DNA from 3 places in the Lactobacillus sp. X-49 genome. Region 2 is predicted to be linked to each of the others. Evidence: predicted binding sites of a transcription regulator. Region 2 holds the regulator's gene; each other region holds the start of a gene.

What was found. Region 2 encodes HrcA, which represses chaperone genes, less so after heat shock. Its sites were predicted from a motif close to TTAGCACTCNNNNNNNNNGAGTGCTAA; they were not measured.
Region 1: the regulator HrcA is predicted to act here: its motif matches at 1,685-1,711, upstream of ACYIAQ_RS06170 (Hsp20/alpha crystallin family protein).
Region 3: the regulator HrcA is predicted to act here: its motif matches at 1,751-1,777, upstream of clpP (ATP-dependent Clp endopeptidase proteolytic subunit ClpP).

The regions. Positions count from the first base shown of each region.
Region 1 covers NZ_JBXSQM010000011.1:2,790-7,521, forward strand. The annotation lists gene ACYIAQ_RS06165 (C1 family peptidase) at 1-1,018, opposite strand, end outside; gene ACYIAQ_RS06170 (Hsp20/alpha crystallin family protein) at 1,157-1,582, opposite strand; gene greA (transcription elongation factor GreA) at 1,762-2,220, shown strand; gene ACYIAQ_RS06180 (Y-family DNA polymerase) at 2,301-3,611, shown strand; gene ACYIAQ_RS06185 (hypothetical protein) at 3,604-3,960, shown strand; gene ACYIAQ_RS06190 (CPBP family intramembrane glutamic endopeptidase) at 4,047-4,709, shown strand.
Region 2 covers NZ_JBXSQM010000007.1:8,639-13,370, forward strand. The annotation lists gene dnaK (molecular chaperone DnaK) at 1-1,169, opposite strand, end outside; gene grpE (nucleotide exchange factor GrpE) at 1,189-1,767, opposite strand; gene hrcA (heat-inducible transcriptional repressor HrcA) at 1,779-2,828, opposite strand; gene ribF (riboflavin biosynthesis protein RibF) at 2,954-3,889, opposite strand; gene truB (tRNA pseudouridine(55) synthase TruB) at 3,909-4,732, opposite strand, start outside.
Region 3 covers NZ_JBXSQM010000002.1:47,407-52,138, forward strand. The annotation lists gene ACYIAQ_RS01520 (gluconeogenesis factor YvcK family protein) at 1-72, shown strand, start outside; gene whiA (DNA-binding protein WhiA) at 80-1,015, shown strand; gene clpP (ATP-dependent Clp endopeptidase proteolytic subunit ClpP) at 1,135-1,719, opposite strand; gene ACYIAQ_RS01535 (SH3-like domain-containing protein) at 1,890-3,587, shown strand; gene ACYIAQ_RS01540 (SLAP domain-containing protein) at 4,317-4,732, shown strand, end outside.

The sequences.
Region 1 (4,732 bases), on a different contig from region 2:
AATCGCTCAGTTGATATAATTCGCTATCTAAAATTCCTTGTTTACGGTCGCTTTGTTCACCAACGTCATTGCCAAACCAGACTGCTTCGCCATCTTTTAATTGTTTGACTGTGGCTGTTTCAAGGTATTCAATGGGTACATTCAATAAACGAATTTGACATGTTTCCTCAATATTGCGTTCATCAGGTATACTATAAAGTTTATTGTACTCATGGTTGGGAGCATTAGTTAATACGACATAATCATCGAAGTTAACTTCTGCTAAATATTTATGTAAAAATTCTAATGGAGTTAGGTCCTTATCTAAATGATAATTTTGGTTATCATCACGGTATTCTAAATCAAATTTCTTTGGTGGTTCACCAATTGCAACTGCAGTCATATGATAGACTTCGTTTAAAAATTGTTCACGGACTTGATTAATTTCCTCAACCGTACCGGTTTGTTTTAATTTACGTAAGACAAGAGCATCCTTTTTAAGTTTATCACCCAATGCTTTTCCTAAACCAGCAGTGTTATTGGCATTGAAACTTTCTGGCATAGCATAAGAAGGCACAACGCCATATTTTTCTATTAGTGCAGTTGCCATGTGAAAGTGTCCGCCATCCTGACCGGCACTATCTAGATATGCTCTAACAATGCGTGAATCAAGCGGCTGATCAGCAGTAGCGAGGATATTATTATAAAAAATATTAGCTCTTTCGATTTTATCCCAGAAAAAATTATAACTTTGTGAAAAAGTAAAATTTTTACAATGATGCTTTTTACCAAATGCGTGCCGTAAAATGTTTAATGTGGCAAACTCCCAGCAACGTCCTGATTGACGCTGGTTAGTTACGTTGTCGGTATCTAGCTCGGTGGAAAAGACCCGAGTCAAATTCCTTGATACTTGATTGTTATATGCTGCTGCCAAAACACCACTTTTTTGAACAGCGCGAGCAATAACTTGATTATGTTCGTCGTTATTAAAATTGTGTGTAAATTGTTCTAATTCGTGCACTGTAACTTGATGTCGCATAAATAAAACTCCTTTTAATTAATTTTTAAATTAATTAATATTTTAATCTAAAATAAAAGTGAGTTCAACACTTGAACTCACTTCAGAGAATTATTTGTATTGACAACTTCGCTAGAACTTCTTGCATTAATTCATAAGTTAATCAATTTGAATTGAATTATCACTCTTGTCGGCGCTTTGCTTAGGTAAGGTGATAGTCAATACACCATTATCATACTTTGCATGAATCTCATTTGCAACTACGTTTGGTAATCTGAAACTACGTGAAATGTGCCCCTCACTTCTCTCGCGGTGGATGATGCTACCGTTTTTATCAGTTGAGTCATTGAATGACTTTCTTGTTCCCGATACGCTTAAAACACCATTAGAGTAATTTAGATTAATATCATTTTTATTCATTCCTGGCATGTCAATTTTAATTACATAGTCATGGTTATTTTCAACCACGTCTGATTGCATTAACTTTGCCACTTCGCTACCATCAAAAAATTTTCTTGGAAGATCAAACCAATCGTTCATTGCATCGAATAAATCATTGTGCCGATTCATCATTTCGTTTGCCATAGTAAAAACTTCCTTTCAAAAATTAGTTTAAACTGTAAGAAGTACTTTCTTTTCTTCCTTACAATGATTATTATAGTATGCAGTTTGATAAAATGGAAATATTTAGCACTCTTAATTTGCGAGTGCTAATTTAAAAAGCTAACTGGACTGAGTTTTTCCAAAAACGGAGAGGGAATATTTTGGTTTATTATCAAAAAATGACGCCTGAAGGATATCATCAAATTGAAGCTGAAATCAACCGGTTAAAGAAAGAACGGCCACGACGGATTAAAATTTTGCAAGAAGCGCGATCACTTGGCGATTTATCAGAAAACACTGAGTATACAGAAGCCAAGCGTGAACTTGGACATTTACAAGGCAGATTACGTTACCTTGATAAACAACTCAAGTATGCGGAAGTTGTTGAAAAAAAAGATGACGGCAAGGTTGATTTGGGTAAAACAGTTCTTTTAAAATTTGATGACGGTGAAACAGAAGAGTATCAAATTGTTGGTCGCATGCAAGCAGATATTGAAAAAGGCAAACTAGCTTATGATTCTCCCTTAGGTCAGGCAATTATGAAAAAAGGGGTTCAAACTAAGGTAAGAGTAGCTGCCCCAGATGGTGAATATCAAGTAATCATTACTAAAATTGATTAAATTTTTTCTTGCTTAATCGAACTTACGTTTGTATAATTGTTTCAAAAGCAAACTTACGTTCGCGAAAAGGAGCAGAATCAATGTATGATTATCGTTATGAACCACACCACGTGATTTTTATGATTGATAATAAATCATTTTTCGCAAGTTGCGAAGCACTTGCATTAGGATTAAATCCAATGCGAGCAGTATTAGCGGTTGTATCACATCGTCCCAATCTTAACTATGGCTCAGGACTGATTATGGCGGCTTCTCCCTTAGCTAAGAAAAAATATGGATTGACGAATGTTATGCGAGTACGTGACCTTCCTTCAAAAAAAGTGGCTCCCGATTTAATATTGGTTGAACCACATATGAATCTTTATATTAAACGTAGCATGCAGATACTAGATATTTTTCGGAAATATGCGGCCGACGAAGATATTCATGTATATTCAATTGATGAAAGCATGGTCGATATGACCAAGTCATGGCAATTATTTGGTGATGATCCTTACCTGGTAGCGCGAAAAATACAAGTAGAAATTAAGAATAGTTTAGGTCTTTATACTACCTGCGGTATAGGAGAAAATCCATTACTGGCTAAATTAGCTATGGATATTTCAGCTAAACACCGATATTCAATGATTGACTATTGGCACTATATTGATGTTCCTGATACTATTTGGAAAATTTCTAATTTAGAAGATGTTTGGGGAATTGGTAAAAAAACCGCTCAGCATTTGCAACGAATGGGGATTAAGAACATGTATGATCTAGCACATACTAATCCAACGATTTTAACAAATGAATTTGGCATAATTGGTGCTCAATTGTTTGCTACGAGTTGGGGTGTTGATCGCAGTATTATTAGTGAAAAGTCTTCTCCAGAATCCCCAAGTTATGGTAATTCTCAAATTTTAAATTATGATTATACGATTCAACGAGAAATAGAAATTGTTTTGCGTGAAATCGTTGAACAGGTGGCAGCAAGATTACGTGCGTATAATTTTCAAGCAAAATGTTTAAGTTTATATGTAGGCTTTTCCCGTTCTTATCATGGTAAAAGCAAGGGATTTAATGTTCAGCAAAAGATAACTCCAACTAACGATGATCAGTTTTTAAATTGTGCACTGATAAATCTTTTTCGAAAAAATTGGCATGGTGAACCTGTCAGGCTTTTAAGCGTGAGTTGCAGCCATTTAACCTCAGCTAATTATGAGCAGATGACATTCTTACTGACGCCAAGTCAGCAGATTAAGAAAAGTATGATAAATAAAACTATTGATTCAATTCATCAAAAATACGGATTTACAAGTCTAGTTAAGGCCTCAAGTTTATTACATGGTGCAACGGCAATTAAGCGTAGCAATTTAGTTGGTGGACATAATGGTGGCGATTTATATGAGTGATTTTGACAAAATAGTTTTGGATTTTTTTGCCAATTATCATGATCGCAAAATGAAAAAGTGGCAAGGTTTCTTTTTAAGTGATCATACTCAGGCGATAATGTGCAATCAGAGTAAGCGTAAAGTACGGTATACATTGAGAAAAGAAATGACTCAAGAAGAAATTGGTATGCAGTTATTGCGAGCGTATAGCAATCATCGCCGAGTTCATATTCAAGTAAAAATAATTGATAGTAACGATCAATTGTCGGCAGATATTACAGGGGTAGTTGAAGGTTATAATGCAGAAGTAATCATTGTAGACGGTCAACAAGTTAAATTAGATGATATTAATAATATTAAAGTGGAATAGAAAAACTAACTGCCAATTCATAAACTCTGTGTTTTTTGCTATAATATAGGACTTAGAAGGCATAAAACTAGATAGGAGTAATTTTTGTGAATACACCAGCTTCAAGAGAAGGGAATTTGATTCGCTATATATTTTATATCATTGGCTACCTAATGGTTGCTGGTGTTATTAAACTAGTGGCTATGAATTCGCCACTTCATCTTTGGGATCTGATTTTATTTGGCTTAGTATCATTAATGATTTTGTTGTTTTTTACTTATCGATTTAATCGTGAACAGCGGTACTTCGATCGGGAATTTTCGGGAAGCTGGCTTAATAATTTTAGCTTGACCATTATCTTAACAATCGTTGTGACCGCTCTAAGAATCTTTGTTTCGTGGCTACAATCATATGCAAGACTTAGGCTATACGGTTTTCAAACGATTTATTTACGGCATGAATCGGTATCAAATTATTGGTTTATGTTAGTTGCTCTAGGAGTTGTTTTGCCAATTTTGCAAGAGTTTTTAATCACTGGCTTTTTATTTAATTATACTTTTCGACGTAATACATTAATGACAGCCCTTGAAGGAATTCTAACATCCGGAATTTTATATAGTGTGCTTAATTGGCAAGCTTCACCGCTACTTTTGCTTATTAATGCACTTTTTGGTGCGATTTTTGCTTGGTCATATCTTCACACACAAACTTTGTGGATGCCGATTTACTTGGCAATTTTAAATGGGATAATCTTAATTATTATGACTTAATCAAAAAAGACAACAGCTTTTAA
Region 2 (4,732 bases):
GGAATAGTCGTGTTCTTTTCAATTAATTTAGTGAAAACGCCTCCCATAGTTTCGATTCCTAGTGAAAGCGGCGTAACGTCAAGTAAAACAACATCCTTAACATCACCAGAAATAACACCACCTTGAATTGCAGCACCCAAAGCAACAGCTTCATCAGGGTTAATTGAGTGGTCAGGCTCTTTACCAGACCATTTCTTAACTGCTTCTTGAACAGCAGGAATCCGAGTTGAACCACCGTTCAAGATCACTTTATCAATATCATTAACCGTCAAATCAGCATCTTTTAGAGCATTGTCAAATGGTACTTTGGTTCTATCAACAAGATCAGCAGTTAACTCATCAAACTTTGCTCGAGTCAAATCAGCTTCAAGGTGCAAAGGTCCTGCCTCACCAGCAGAAATGAATGGAAGTGAGATATGTGTTGAAGAGACACCAGAAAGATCTTTCTTTGCCTTTTCTGCGGCATCTTTTAATCTCTGCAAAGCCATTTTGTCTGTTGATAAATCAACACCATTTTCATCCTTAAAGTTCTTGATGAGCCAATCCATAATTTTATTATCAAAGTCATCACCACCAAGACGAGTATCACCATTAGTTGACAATACTTGGAACACACCATCACCTAATTGTAGAACTGAAACGTCAAAGGTACCACCACCAAGGTCATATACCAAAACTTTTTCGTCTTCTGCATCTTTATCTAGACCATAAGCAAGTGATGAAGCGGTTGGCTCATTAATAATTCGTTTAACATCTAAACCAGCGATTTTACCAGCATCTTTAGTTGCTTGACGCTGTGCATCATTAAAGTATGCAGGAACCGTAATAACTGCTTCAGTAACCTTTTCACCTAAGTAATCTTCTGAGAATTTCTTAATGTATTGTAAGATCATCGCAGAAATTTCTTGTGGTGTATATGCTTTATCACCAATCTTTACCTTATAATCCGTTTCACCCATGTGGCGTTTAATTGAAGAAATTGTATTAGGGTTAGTGATTGCTTGTCTTTTTGCTACTTCACCAACTTGAATTTCACCATCCTTAAAAGCAACTACAGATGGAGTAGTTCGATTACCTTCTGGATTAGTAATAATTTTTGGTTCTTTACCTTCAAGAACTGCAACAGCTGAGTTAGTAGTTCCAAGATCAATACCGATAACTTTTGACATTTTTTTAACTTCCTTCCAATTATTGTGCGACAACAACCATTGCTGGTCTTAATGTACGATCTTTATATAAATATCCTTTTTGTAAAACTTGCACAACATGATTTTTTTGATCATCACTTTCAGCATCAACGGTTTGAACCGCTTGATGCAAAGTTGGATCAAATTCCACACCTTCAGCATCAATTTCGCTAATTCCATGATCTTTCATGGCTTTTACAAGCGAATCAAGGGTCATTTCAACACCCTTTTTTAATTGCTTAGAAGCTTCATCGTCAACTTTAGTTGCTAAAGCCCGCTCTAAATTATCCATTGCAGGTAAAACGTCTTTAGCTAATGATTGTGATTCATACTTAATCAACTGTGCCCGCTCGTTATTATACCGATTTTGCATATTTTGCATTTCAGCTTGGCTACGTAAAAATTTATCTTCTAAATCTTTATTTTCTTCGCGCAACTTAGTTAATTCAGCCACTTCTTTATTTTCTATAGATTTTGACTTCTTTTTATTAATTTTGTTAGTATCACTATCAGTTGCTTTAGTTGTTTGTGATTGAGCCTTATCCAAATCCTGTTCGCTAGTAAATTTTTCTTTACTCACGTTAACCTCCTTTATTTAAATCGACCATAATACTCAAGCATTTTTTTAGCTAATTCATTCCTGAAATATTCTAATAAACTAATTATTTGCGAATATGGCATATTATTGGGGCCAAGTAAAGCAATTACACCTTTACCATGAGGCCCCACGCTATATTCTGCTGTTAACAAACTATAATCTTTTAGCAAATCATTAGATAATTCTGAACCTAGACTGACTTGAATGGGAGAATGATTATTATTCGTAATTGTTCCTTGACTCATCCAGTGTGAAATTAGATCTTCATGATCAATTAAGTCATAAAGCGTTCGTAAGCTGGTTACATCATTTAGAGATGTATTATTGAGCAGATTGATTTGACCATCGACATACATTTGCTCACTAGCTGCTTCATTAATAACATCTTCCACTAGTTCAATCAAACCATCGATATGACTACTGTTAAATTTCTTATTTAGTACATGACTTAATATGGTTGGTGATACATCACCCAATGTTTTACCAACAAGTTCATCGTTTATCATTCGAACAGCTTTTTCTACTTCATCGCCATTTACATTAGATGGCAATTGATAAACTTGATTATGAACGTTACCATCACTAGTTACTAAAATAGCCATGATCTGACAACTGAACAAGGGAACTATTCGAAAACCGGTAATAGTCAATGTACTACTTTCAGGACCCTCCGCAAAAGCTGTATAATTTGTTAAATCAGACAAAATTTTAGCGGCTTCTTGCACAATTTCATTAACTTGATGAAACGGTTGACTAAACTGATTAATAATTTTTTTATAAACAGAAGATGGAATTTGAAGAGGCTCAACTAAATTGTCCAAATAATAACGATATCCATCAGTTGATGGTACACGTCCACTAGACAGATGGGTCTTTTCAATCAATCCTCGCTCTTCTAATAGAGCCATTTCATTTCGAATTGTTGCGCTAGAAACTTTAATTGGTAACTGATTCATAACAGTTTTAGAGCCTACAGGATCATGCGTTTGCGTAAAATCATTTATAATAGTTTTTAAAATTAGTTCTTGACGTTCGGTCAACATAAATATCGCCCTCACTTTTAGCACTCACACTTCAAAGGTGCTAACAATTATTATGATACTAGGTTTTAGCAGATTGTCAAGTTGAGTGCTAATTTTTTTGAACAAATTTGTATAAATAGATTAGTCTATTTATTTATATTAGAAAAATATGCTTTTATTTCTGCCTCATCCTGAACCATTTGCTTTTTCAAATCGGTTAAATTGCTAAATTTAATTTCTCCTCTTGTATACTTATACCATTTTATAATCATTTTTTGATCATAGGCATCTTGATTGAAACCAAACAAGTTTGATTCAATATAAATTTTTGAATCGTCATTGATTGTAGCATTATAACCGACACTGGTCATTGAATTGTACCACTTGCCATTAATTTTTGTTTTAGTAGCATAGACTCCTATCTTAGGAATCACTTTATTTGTATCCCAAACTAAGTTAGCAGTAGGATAGCCTAACTTATGTCCATTTCGTAGTCCATGACCAACATAACCAGACATTACATATGGAAATCCTAATAACTTCTTAGCTAAAGTCATATTCCCCGCACTAATTGCCTTTTTAATTTCTGTTGAGCCTATTTTTTGTCCATCATAGCATTGTTCAGGAACATTAATAATATCAAATCTGCCTTTAGCAAACTGTGGTAAATTTTGCATATTAGCTACATCTTTAGGACCATAGGTATAATCAAAACCTGCAACAATTGTGTCAGCATGTAATTTGACAATAATATTGTCAACAAATTCCTGTGCAGTTAGTCTACTGAACATCTTATTAAAATGCATTACCAATAAGTAATCTACGCCAAGTTTCTGCATTTTATATGCTTTTTCATCTAAGTTGTCAATATACGTTACACCAGCATTTTGATATACTTCTTTAGGATGTCTATCAAATGTCATTACCATTAGAGGCAGATCTTTTTTTATTGCAGTTTTTTTTGCAATTTTGATAAGTTGTTGATGTCCGCGATGAACGCCATCAAAAAAGCCTAAAGCCAATATTAGTTTACCCTGAACAATATTATCTGTAATTGGATAATTTAAATGGATAATTTGCACGTTGAGACCTTCATTTCAACTATTTATTTTGTAAAAGCATCAGTTCGGGACAATAAAGATGTCCTTTCACGTGATAAATTGCTTTAACCTTTTTATTGTAACGTAAAGCAACTTGTTTTTCATTCGTTTGTAATGAAATTGCTGCACCGTTTTGAACTTTTTTCCATTGATCTTCAGTTAAATCTAGTTGTTGGTAATCCTTAAAAAATGTTTCAATCGGTTGAATATATTCACCAATGTGGGATGGATTGCAAACAATGTCATCTAACTTGACCGCTTGGCTAATATCGAAGCCAGAGCTAGCAGTACGACGTAAACTTTTCATTGTGGCCGGGATATTCAACTTATTGGATAAATCATTGACAAGAGAACGAACATACGTACCTTTACTACATTCAATTTGAAAGCTAAATTCCTCTTGCCCTTTTTCTTTATTAAAAGTTGGCGTACCAACTAAATTATACGAAAAAACATTGACCAGTCTTTTTGGTCTCTCAACTGTAATATTTTCTCGAGCATATTCATATAAATGTCGTCCATTAACTCGAACCGCTGAATAAATTGGCGGCACTTGCTCTATTTTTCCTACAAATTGTTGCATTGCCTTACTAATATCTTCAGCTGACAATTGTTCTGTCAAATTTTGAACTTGTAAAACTTTACCACTAAGATCATAACTATCAGTCGAAAAACCTAAAATACCAGTCCCACAATATTCTTTATTTTTAGTATGCATTAGCTCAATTAACTTTGTAGCTTGACCTAGGGCAATAGGTAAAACACCAGTAACATCGGGATCTAACGTCCCTGCGTGACCAATTTTTTTAATATGTAAAGCTTTTC
Region 3 (4,732 bases), on a different contig from region 2:
CATGATGGTCAAAAAGTAGCTAAGGAAATTATTAATCGAGCGTTTGCGGCAATGTCACGCAGAAAGGAATAGATGATTAATGTCAAGTTATGCAAGCCAAGTAAAAAAAGAATTGACTTCGCTAACAATTCATCCTGAACATGCCAAAGCTGAGTTGGCAGCTTTTTTGCGTATGAATGGTGTTTTGAATTTTCATGATCATCAGTTTAGTCTTGATATAACAACTGAAAATCCAGCGATTGCTAGACAGATTTTTTTGTTAATTAAGACGGCCTATCATGTAGAACCGTTGTTAATTGTATCTCGACGAATGAAACTGAAGAAAAATAATCAATATTTAGTTAGATTACAAAATCATGTTAAGGAAATTTTGACTAATTTAGAAATTTTAACTTCTAATAATGGTTTGATTACGCGAATTCCAAAACGTATTTGTTCTTCGCGAGAAGGGGCAATGTCTTATTTGCGTGGAGCATTTTTGGCTAGTGGCAGCGTCAATAATCCAGAAACGAGTCGCTATCATTTAGAAATTTATTCTGCTTATCAAGATCATAATAATGATTTGTTGGATTTAATGAATCGGTATTTTCAATTAAATGCTAAAACTACTAAGAGACGCCGTGGCTATATTGTGTATTTGAAAGAAGCACAAAAAATCGGTGATTTTCTTCATATTATTGGGGCGTTTAATGCTATGTTGGCATTTGAAGATTTGCGAATTATGCGTGATATGCGTAATTCGGTTAATCGATTGGTTAACTGTGATACTGCCAACTTGAAAAAAACTGCAACAGCTGCGGCTAAACAGGTTGAAGATATAGAATTTTTGGAACGCAAAGTTGGCTTAGAGAATATTCCCGAAAAATTACAGGGAATTGCACGATTAAGGCTTGCCAATCCGGAATTGTCTTTAAAGGAAATAGCTGCGCAAGTTCCAGATGGTCCCATTTCTAAATCTGGTGCCAATCACCGATTTAAAAAGTTACATGAGTTGGCACAAAATTTAGATGAATAAAAATAAAAAGCTAGCAACCTTCGTTTTACAAACGAAGCTGCTAGCTTTTTTACTGTGTTGTAAAAAGTCCCCACACAAATTTGGCATTGTGCTAATAAGTCTTTTATTAGTTAGTGTAACTATTTCTTTTGATTGGCCATGATTTCATCAATTAAGCCATAATCCTTTGCTTCTTCAGCTGTTAAGTAATTGTCACGTTCAGTGTCTTTTTGAATCTTTTCAAGTGGCTGTCCAGTGGTTTCGTGTAAAATCTTATTGATCTTTTCACGACTCTTCAAAATTTCATTGGCAGCAATTTGAATATCAGTTTGCTGACCTTGAGCACCACCTAAAGGTTGATGAATTAGGACAGTAGAATTTGGTAAAGCAAAGCGTTTGCCCTTAGTGCCACTGGTTAAAAGAATTGAGGCCATTGATGCAGCCATTCCAATCGCAATTGTAGAAACATCTGATTTAATAAAGTTCATTGTATCCATGATTGCTAAACCAGAAGTAATGACACCACCAGGAGAATTAATATAAAGGGAGATGTCCTTGGTGTTATCTTGAGCATCAAGAAATAATAATTGCGCAATAATTGAATTAGCCAAGTCATCGTTGATTTCACCGCTGAGCATGATAATTCGATCCTTCAACAAACGTGAGTAAATGTCGTATGAACGTTCACCGCGAGCAGTTTGTTCAATAACTGTAGGTACGAGCATTTTTTAACCTCCTAAATTTAAGTTCAAATTTTTAGCACTCTAAAAAGTACAGTGCTAATTAAATCACTTACATTGATTGCTGTCAATGAAAGTGTATCAAATTTGTATTATATATCGCGACACTATTGTTATATACTTAGAGAATGAATTTAATTTTTGGAGGAAATATTTTGAAGCTTTCTAATAAAATAGCAACATTCTCGATGATGTTACTTGGTAGTTTAGCGTTTACAGCTCATGTATCCGCTAATCCGGTTCTAGCTGATACGACAAATTCACCGCAAGCACCACAGACTAATAGTGCCAATAATTCCACAAAAGAGCCAATGGATGATGATGATGGAACTGTTGATAATGGTAAGAGTAACGATACTAATCCTACTACTATAAAAAAACAAAAGCAGGCTAAGCAAATGGTTACTGGCTATTCAATGATGACCAAGGTGGCTGGTAATAAAAATTATAAAGTTTGGGAGGAAATCTCTGATGGTAAGGTCAGCAAAAAAGTAGCTGACGGAATTAATTTTCGCTATAGTCACATTCAGTCTGACCAATTGATTGAAACGAAAAAAAATCGGTACTGGAGAATCTATGTTAATGGCCGTGAAGTTGGTTATGTTAATGAAAAGTTTTTTGCAAGAAACCAAATTGCCGTGCCTAAGACGGTTAGTTTGGTTAGGAATGAACTTTATAGTTTCTTCCCCAAGGATGCAATTTCGTATGTAACTAATAAATGGGGAACAGTAATTGATAATGATCAGGTTCAAGTATCCCGTGATAGCATCACCTGTTCTAAGCCCAAAACTTATAAAGTTAAGTATACTTACGGTAATACAACTGCTATTGTTAAAGTTACCATTAGAAAAAGTACCACTGAGGGAATTGCCGATCCTAATGAAGTAAATTCGTTCCCTGCTCAAAAAGGAACTAGCGATTATCAGGCTTGGAAGACGCACTACGGTTCTTCTATTAACTACATTAATCCAAATGAATATAGCCCAGAAACCACCCCGCATGAATTTAAGAGTGGTGACTTGACTTTGAGAACGCGGTTTTATCAACCAGTTTTATTAAGCGTTAAAGACCCAACAGATGACAATATTAACCGTGTTGGTCATATACCTGAAGGAGTGACTGTTTCACAAGGCTGGGCATACACTAGTTTATTAAGTCATACCAATTTAACTTCAGGTCACATTGTTGGTTACGATTTAAATAATTTGAAGGATCCATATAACGCACAACACCTGCTGGATATGTCTCAAAAAGACTTTAATAACTATGTAAAACATATCAAGGTTAGTCCATATGTTCCAATTGGTCATGGACAAGCTATGGGCTCAAGTGATAAGTACATTTATGTTTTAAACAATGATAATACTTTACGTGAAAGTACTGACTCAGAAGAATTAATCCAAATTCGTAAAAGTGATTTACAAATTAATAAAATTTGGACTATTAAAACTTGGGTAGGTGATGAAAATACTCCAAGATACTTCCATAATGGGGTAATTGTTTCCGATAATGAAATGTACACGGTTTATCGTGATACCAAAAACAATTGCTATGAGTTTTGGGAACTGACCCGTAAAGGTGACAACTGGTATCCAAAATTAGTTGGTAAAACTGCTGGTAGCTTTGTAAGTAATAATTCTCCTTGCCAAGGCTTAACTTATGATACCAAGAATCAGAACTTCTACTTAGCATTTAATGATTTGATCTTTAAGATTGCGCGTAATGGGGAATTAAAACAAACCTATACCTTTGATACTGGTCGCGAAATTGAAGGAATGTCTGTTAGTGGTGATAAACTTTATGTTAATTTAGCACAAAGAGCAGAACTACTAGTAAGCATGAACATTAATTAAACTAAATATTACTAAGAGCTTAATGCCGATGTCTAATCGGTATTAAGCTTTTTGTTTATGAATAAATTAAATAAATGAAATTTGGTTATCATGAAATTTACCTCTTAGTAAATAATTGAGTAACTTCAATTATTTAATTTTAATTCTGAAAAGAAATTGTGACTAGCTTAAAAAATAAGCGTTAAAAAATTTATAAAAGACAAAATTTATAACAATCATTTATTAATTGTTAAATTATAAAAAGTAGAAAAATCGTTAAATTATTAACATTAACCAAATTTAAATTATCTCAAATCTTATAAAATATAATTCTTAAGATTATCTCTTTAATGTAATATATTGCTTTTTTTTTTTTTTTATTTTACTATATATTGTCTTTAAATACTCAACGAATAGTCATAACATAAAGATAACGCTATATATTGTACTTTTAAAGCTGTGTATTAGCGAATAGTACAAATTGATTTTGATATTACGGTTAAATTCTTATTTGGTGCTAATTAAACGAGATCAAAATTAAAAGGCGTGGGAATGCTGTGTATTCACTGCTACTGGTCATTTGTCTAATAATAACAGTGCTTGAAAAACTAAGGTGGTAAAAGGCAATAGGAGAAATTTTGAGTTTGATGAGACCCATTAGTTAAGATAATAATAATTATTATACAAGCTATTAGTTTTGGGTGATTTAGTTGTAGATTGGTTCGAATTTTAATTGAAAGGTTTGAAAAGATGAGTAAAAGTAATTTCAATAAGAAAATGATTGTTTCAGTCGTTGGAGCAGCATTATTGTCAATTGGTTTTGCTGGAGTAAGCGGCCAAGAAAATGCAATGAACGCAACAACTGTTAGCGCTAAGGCTGCTAAGAGTAAAGCAGTTGGTGTAAATTCTGCCATTTACAAGAAGATTGGTAAAAAGGCGGTTAAGACAAGCGCAATCGTTAGAGCCGGCAGTAGAGTCACTACTTATGGTAAAAAGACCATTAAGGGCATAACTTACTATGAAATTGGCAAAGGTCAATATATTAAGGCAGCTAATGTTGATGGTAAGCTCCGTACATTGGTAAGGAATACCTCACTTTATACTAGAAATGGTAAAGTTATTAAAGGTAGTAGAATGGTAAAGGGCAAGAAGGTTAGAATTTTTGG